Tistrella bauzanensis: one gene and its partner. Each later gene encodes a partner of the first gene's protein in a complex. Links are inferred from orthologs where the notes say so. Each region holds a gene or a part of one and is shown on either strand. Other genes may lie near its edges.

The links.
Region 2: the proteins of dnaG (region 1) and IEW15_RS17095 are in contact, whole or in part, in a crystal structure (PDB 2R6A), measured with the Geobacillus stearothermophilus proteins. The link is inferred for Tistrella bauzanensis from one-to-one orthologs. Residues at the interface, in WP_049624496.1 of Geobacillus stearothermophilus: Lys456, Leu457, Leu458, Pro459, Ala460, Asn463, Ala464, Leu467, Leu535, Leu536, Ile537, Ala538, Gln544, Glu545, Asp548, Tyr549, His552; in WP_033016901.1 of Geobacillus stearothermophilus: Ser13, Glu15, Ala16, Gln18, Glu91, Leu92, Asp94, Ala95, Val96, Pro97, Thr98, Ala99, Ala100, Asn101, Tyr104, Tyr105, Ile108.

Annotation. Positions count from the first base shown.
Region 1 is NZ_BMDZ01000001.1:238,438-241,685, forward strand. What follows is about bases 318-3,248. They hold dnaG (DNA primase), read left to right. Parts: upstream 318-785; coding sequence 786-2,711; downstream 2,712-3,248. Other genes in these bases: IEW15_RS01015 (GatB/YqeY domain-containing protein), read left to right, coding at 318-752; rpoD (RNA polymerase sigma factor RpoD), read left to right, coding at 2,878-3,248. Also shown: more of IEW15_RS01015, read left to right, coding at 294-317. UniProt on the Escherichia coli protein: RNA polymerase that catalyzes the synthesis of short RNA molecules used as primers for DNA polymerase during DNA replication.
Region 2 is NZ_BMDZ01000045.1:13,630-16,914, forward strand. What follows is about bases 119-3,086. They hold IEW15_RS17095 (replicative DNA helicase), read right to left. Parts: upstream 2,412-3,086; coding sequence 825-2,411; downstream 119-824. Other genes in these bases: alr (alanine racemase), read right to left, coding at 119-763; IEW15_RS17100 (SAM-dependent methyltransferase), read right to left, coding at 2,557-3,086. Also shown: more of alr, read right to left, coding at 1-118; more of IEW15_RS17100, read right to left, coding at 3,087-3,285. UniProt on the Escherichia coli protein: The main replicative DNA helicase, it participates in initiation and elongation during chromosome replication. Travels ahead of the DNA replisome, separating dsDNA into templates for DNA synthesis.

The DNA of each region.
Region 1 (3,248 bases):
CTGCGGCAGCGGTATCGGCGCGTGCAAAGACGCCCGGCGTGTGGGCGCCGGATCGACCGGACGGACCATACGCAAAGCCCCGGTGTGGGTCAAGCCGCGAGCCGGCTGCATCATGGCAACCCTCCCCAGCGGTCAGCAGGCATTGAATACCAGCCCGGTGCAACGCAATATGAAAGCTTGTCGCCTGACCCGACCTGCGTTGAGTCATGCCCGTAAATGACCCGCAGTTCCGACCCCGTACCATTTCGACCCGCACCGTCGCCGCCGATGCGTGCCTTCAAGGGATCGACACCATGATACGTGCGCGCCTCAAGGATGCGCTCAAACAGACGGAAGCCCAGGGTCGCGATGACGAACTCGCCGTATTGCGGCTGATCCGGACCGCGATCCGCGATCGCGATGCGGCCGCCCATCTGAAGGGGCGCAACGGCATCGACGACAACGAAATCCTCGACATGCTCCGCACCATGCTGCGCCAGCGCGACGAGAGCATCCGCGCCTATGAGCAGAGCGGCCGCATCGAACTGGTCGAGCAGGAACTGCACGAGCAGGACGTGATCCGTGGCTTTCTGCCGCCGCAGATGTCGGACGATGAAATCGATGCCGCCGTGCGCGCCACGGTCGCCGCCTGCTGTGCCAAGGGCCTGAAGGATATGGGCCGGACGCTGGATGCCCTGCGGTCGGCCTATGGGCCGGAAATGGATCTCTCCTCTGCCAGCGCCAAGGTCAAGCGGATGCTGCGCGGGTGCTGATGCCGCATGGCCGCCACGGAGCATTGATCTGAGATGGCCCTGCCTCCGGGATTCCTGGAAGAACTGCGCACACGCATCCGTCTGTCGGATGTCGTCGGCCGGCGGGTCCGGCTGGTCCGGCGCGGCCGTGAGCACACCGGTCTGTGCCCGTTCCACAACGAGAAGACCCCGAGCTTCACCGTCAGCGATGACAAGGGCTTCTATTACTGCTTCGGCTGCGGCGCCAAGGGCGACGCGATCGATTTCGAGATGAAGCTGGGCGGGTTCGATTTCCGCGAGACCGTCGAGCGGCTGGCCGGCGAGGCGGGGCTGGCGGTTCCGGCCGAGGATCCCGATGCCAGGCGGAAGGCTGAGCGGCGCGAAGGCCTGGTCGATGTCATCGAGGAGGCCTGCCGCTGGTTCGAAAGCCGGCTGGGAACCGACGAGGCGGCACCGGCGCGCGACTATCTCCGCCGGCGCGGTTTCGGCCCGGAGAGCTGGCAGCGGTTCCGCTTCGGCTATGCCCCCGACCGGCGCGACATGCTGATCCGCACATTCGAGCAGCGCGGCGTCAAGCTGCCGCAGTTGCTGGAGGCCGGCCTTGCCCGCCAGCGCGAGGACCGCTCCGCCTTCGATTATTTCCGCGGCCGCCTGATCATCCCGATCGCCGATCGCCGGGGCCGGATCATCGCCTTCGGTGGTCGGGTGCTGGGCGATGGCGAACCGAAATACCTGAACAGCCCCGACACGCCGCTGTTCGAAAAAGGCCGTGTGCTCTATGGCTGGCCGGTCGCGCGAGAGGCGGCGCGGCGGGCCGGCACGGTGCTGGTTGCCGAAGGCTATCTGGATGTGGCGGCGCTGGTGATGGCCGGCCGGCCGCATGCGGTGGCACCGCTTGGCACGGCCCTGACCGAGATGCAGATCGAGGAATTGTGGCGGATGGCGCCTGAGCCGATCCTGTGTCTGGATGGCGACAGTGCCGGTATCCGGGCGGCCCGGCGCGCGGCCGAACGGGCGCTGCCATTGCTGCGACCGGGGTTGAGCCTGCGCTTCGCGCGTCTGCCAGGTGGCCATGACCCCGACAGCCTGATCCGGACGGAAGGGGTTGCCGCCTTCGATCGGGCGATCGCCCAGCCGCAGCCGATGGTGGATCTGTTGTGGCAGTCGATGCTGGAAAGCCACACCACCGATACGCCGGAACGCATGGCGTCGCTGGAAGCCGATCTGATGACGCTGGCCGATACGATCCGCGAACCCCTGGTGCGGGATCTCTATCGCCGGGATTTCCGCGACCGGGTCTGGCAGTTGCGCCGCAACCGTCGCAGTGCGCCGGGCGGGCCGCAACAACCGGGGCAGTCGGGCTATGGCCAGGGGGCGGGCTTCGGCAAGGGTGGCGGCTATGCCAAGGGCCGCGGCGGCAAGCCGCCCAAGCCCGGCGATCTGACCGACGATCCGTCGCCGATCGCGGCACCAGCTCTGGGCACCGGCCGCGACGGTCAGGCGACGCGGCGGGAAGCGGCGCTGCTGGCAGGCGTTCTGCTGCATCCGCAATTGCTTGACGTGGTCGAGAACGAGGTGGCAAATCTGCCGATCGCGACCCCGTCACTTGACATGTTGCGTGCGGCAATCGTAGATACGCACGCATCGGAGTCCGGGCTTGACAGTGATCGGCTGCGAGACCATCTGAGACTTCGAGGGTTTGCGGACCTGGTTGAACGGCTGATGGCACCGGCGCATACGGGCCGGGTGCCCTTCTTCACACCGGGCGCTGCATTCGACAGGGTTCTGGCCGGATGGCGCAATGTGCTGGCCGTACATCGGCACGCGCAGCTGGTCGACGAATTGAAAGCCGCAGAGCGGGAGCTTGTCGAGAGCATGACGGAAGAGGCATTGCAACGCTTCGTCGCGCTCAAGAGGCTCGTTGACGAGAACGAACGGGCGCTGGCGGCCTTCGACCAGAGCGACGGTTTCGACCTTTGACGGTCGGGGCAGGTTCGGCGATGACGCGGGGCGTCGTCGCCGCAGTGGCAGGTATTGCCGCTGCGGGGGCGGCGCCTCACGGCCGTTGAAGGACGGAGCATCGACCGTTGAACAAGCATCGGAATCAAGGCGCAGCGTGCGTTTCTGAGCGGGGGAACGACGAATAATGGCGAAAAAAGCGACCACGGCTGTTGAAGCCGGCGAAGGGCGGGATGACGCGCCCGATGGACCGCTGGTCGATTCGCTGGAAGTCACCGTCAAGAAGATGGTGGCCCGCGCCAAGGAGCGCGGCTACATCTCCTATGACGAACTGAACAAGGCGTTGCCCCAGGATCAGCTTTCGTCCGAGCAGATCGAAGACGTGATGGCCATGCTTTCTGAGATGGGCATCAACGTCGTCGAGAACGAGGAAGAAGGCGAGGAACTGGGCGAGAACCAGGCGCGCGGCGAGGACGAGGAAGAAGAAGGCTTCGGCGCTTCCCACGCGACCTCGGTGGAAGAAGAGGAACTGGGCCGCACCGACGACCCCGTGCGGAT
Region 2 (3,285 bases), on another replicon or contig:
CCTGCAACAGCCGCGCCTTCAGTGTGACCACCGGTCGCATCGGGTTCGGCCGCCCCGGCACGGGATTTGCGCCATAAAGCGCCAGTCCGGGGCGGCCAAGATCGAAGCCCCAGCCCGGCCCCAGAAACAGGCCGCTGGAATTGACGAGGCTGAGCCGCCCCCGGCCGACGATCGCCGCCGCCGCCCTGAACCGGTCGCGCTGCACCCGGTTCAGCGGGTGATCCGGCTGATCGGCGCAGGCGAGGTGGCTCATGGTCAGCCGGATGTCGACACCGTCGAGCACCGACGGATCATCGATCAGTCGGGTCAGGTCGTGCTCGTCGAAGCCCAGCCGGTTCATGCCGGTGTCGATGTGCAGCGCTGCTGGCAGCGGATGTCCCGCCATCGCCCCCTGACAGGTCCAGCAGGCGAGGTCGGCGGGGCTGTTCAGCACCGGCCGCAGATCGAAGGCCAGGGCATCGGCCACCTCGCCGGCGGTGATGCCGTTCAGGACATAAACCGGCGTGGTATGGCCGGCCGCGGTCAGTGCATGGCGCACCGCAGCCCCTTCGGTCAGATGGGCCACGAACAGTGCCGGCGCCCCGGCTGCCGCCAGCGCCGGCGCCAATCCGGCGGCGCCCAGCCCATAGCCATCGGCCTTGATCACCCCGCCGACGACGGCTGCCGGATTGTGTTGCCGCATCAATCCGGTCAGCAGCGCATGATTGGCGGCAACCGCGTCCAGATCGATCTCGATCCAGGCCGGGGGCGGCGCCGACGGCATGGCTGGCGGTGCGGAACGGGAAGGATCCGCGGAACTGGAAGGAGAGGTGGGCACCGTCGGGTTATTCCTCCGGGGCGTTGGCGGCAAGCAGCGCCGCATGGTCGCGATCCAGATTGCCGAAGCGGGTGGTATTGAGGTCGAAATGCAGGCGCACCGTGCCGATCGGTCCATGGCGTTGTTTGGCCACGATCACTTCGGCGACACTGCGCGATATCTCGAACCGGCTCTGCCAGTGGCTGTAGCGCTCGGCGAACTTGTCGGGCTTCTCGTCCGGGCGCTGTTTGGGCTCGGCACGGGCCAGATAGTATTCTTCGCGGAATACGAACATCACCACGTCGGCGTCCTGCTCGATCGATCCGCTTTCACGCAGATCCGATAGCTGGGGGCGCTTGTCCTCGCGCTGTTCCACGGCGCGCGACAACTGCGACAGCGCGATCACCGGCACGTTCAGTTCCTTGGCCACCGCCTTCAGGCCCTGGGTGATCTCGGACACCTCCTGCACGCGATTGTCGGTGGCACGCACCGCCCGCATGAGCTGAAGATAATCGACCACGATCATCGACAGGCCGTGCTGGCGCTTCAGCCGCCGGGCGCGGGCCCGCATGGCGGGCACGGTGATTGCCGGGGTGTCGTCGATGAACAGCGGGATCCGCGACAGATCGCGGGCCGCCATCACCACCCGTTCGAAGTCCTCGGCGCTCATGGTGCCGCGGCGCAGCCGGTCGGACGGCACGCCGGCGGCGCCGGCCAGCAGGCGGGCCGCCAGCTGTTCCGACGACATTTCCAGCGAGAAGAATCCGACCACGGCGCCGTCCACGCCCTTGGCACGCCCGGCGGTGTCGGGTTCGGCGCGATAGGCGCGGGCGGCGTTGAAGGCGATTGTGGTGGCAAGCGCGGTCTTGCCCATCGATGGGCGTCCCGCCAGGATCAGCAGATCCGATGGCTGCAACCCGCCCATCAGGTTGTCGAGGTCGATCAGATCGGTGGCGACACCCACCAGATTGCCGTCGCGCTTGTAGGCGGCTTCGATCTGGTCGAGCGCCACGCCCAGCGCGCGATCGAACGACACGAACCCGCCCTCGATCTCGCCCTGTTCGGCCAGGGTGTACAGGCGGTGCTCGGCATGCTCGATCTGCTCGATCGCCCGGCGTTCGGCCTGCCCGTCATAGGCTTCGTTGACCACATCCTCGCCGATGTCGATCAACGCCCGGCGCAGGGCGAAGTCGTGGATGATCTTGGCGTAGTCCTCGACATTGATGATCGAGATCGCGGAACCCACCAGACGGGCCAGATAAGACGCACCGCCGACCGCGTTCAGGGCCGGGTCGCTGTCGAAGAGTGGCTTGAGGGTGGCGGGGTTGGCGATCTGGCCGCGTTCCATGAACCGCAGGATCTGGCCATAGATCCGCTGATGGACCGGCTCGTGGAAATGCTCCGGCCTGAGGAAGCTGCTGACCCTGTGGGTGGCTTCATTGTTGATCAGCAGCGCGCCCAGCAGCGCCTGTTCGACCTCGGCATTGTTGGGGCGGTGACGTGCCGGCAGCGCGGCGCCGGCAGCCGGCAGCATGCCGCCGGCGGTCGGGCCGCGACCATCGTCAGAACCGGCAGGGGCGGGCAGGCCGGCGGCGTCGAGATCGGTATCGGTCATGGGCCTCGGGAATTCGTGCAGGATGAGGAAGGCTCCGTCAGGCCGGCGCGCCCCGGCGCCGGCCTGACGGAGGCGATCATGCACTGCCCGTGGCAGGGATTAAAGGGGCAAGACATCGACGGTCGGGGCCGCCGCCGCATCCCCGTCAGGCCACATGCATCTCCCGTCGCCGTTCGCGCGCGGCCCATTCCCGTTCGACATCGGTGATGTAATCGCGGGTCAGCGGCACGGCGTCCTGCCGTCGGGCCAGTTGAACCTGGAACACCGCCTGCCCCCAATGGCGGAAGGATGCCTCGGAGCCGGCCAGATAGAACTCCCACATCCGGCAGAAGCGCTCGTCGTAGAGGGCCTTGACCTTGTCGCGTTCCACAATGAACCGCTGATACCAGTGGCGCAGGGTCTCGGCATAGTGCAGCCGCAGGATCTCGACATCGGTCACGACCAGCCCGGCACGCTCGATCGCCGGCATCATTTCGGACAGCGCCGGAACATAGCCGCCAGGGAAGATGTATTTCCGGATCCAGGCATTGGTGGTTCCGGGGCCATCGGTGCGTCCGATGGTGTGGACGACGGCCACCCCGTCATCGGTCAGCAGGTCGAAGACCTTACGGAAGTATTCGTCATAGTGCTTCAATCCGACATGTTCGAACATGCCGACCGAGACGATACGATCGAAGCGGTCGTTGAGGTCGCGATAGTCAGTCAGCCGGAAGTCGGCTTTCGCCGCGAGGCCGGCCTGTTCGGCGCGCGATCTTGCGACCTTGTGCTGTTCTTCCGACAGGGTCACGCCAACCACATCGACATCGGCATGCCCCGACAGATACAGGCCTAGTCCGCCCCAGCCGCAGCCGATGTCGAGAACCCGTTGGCCCGG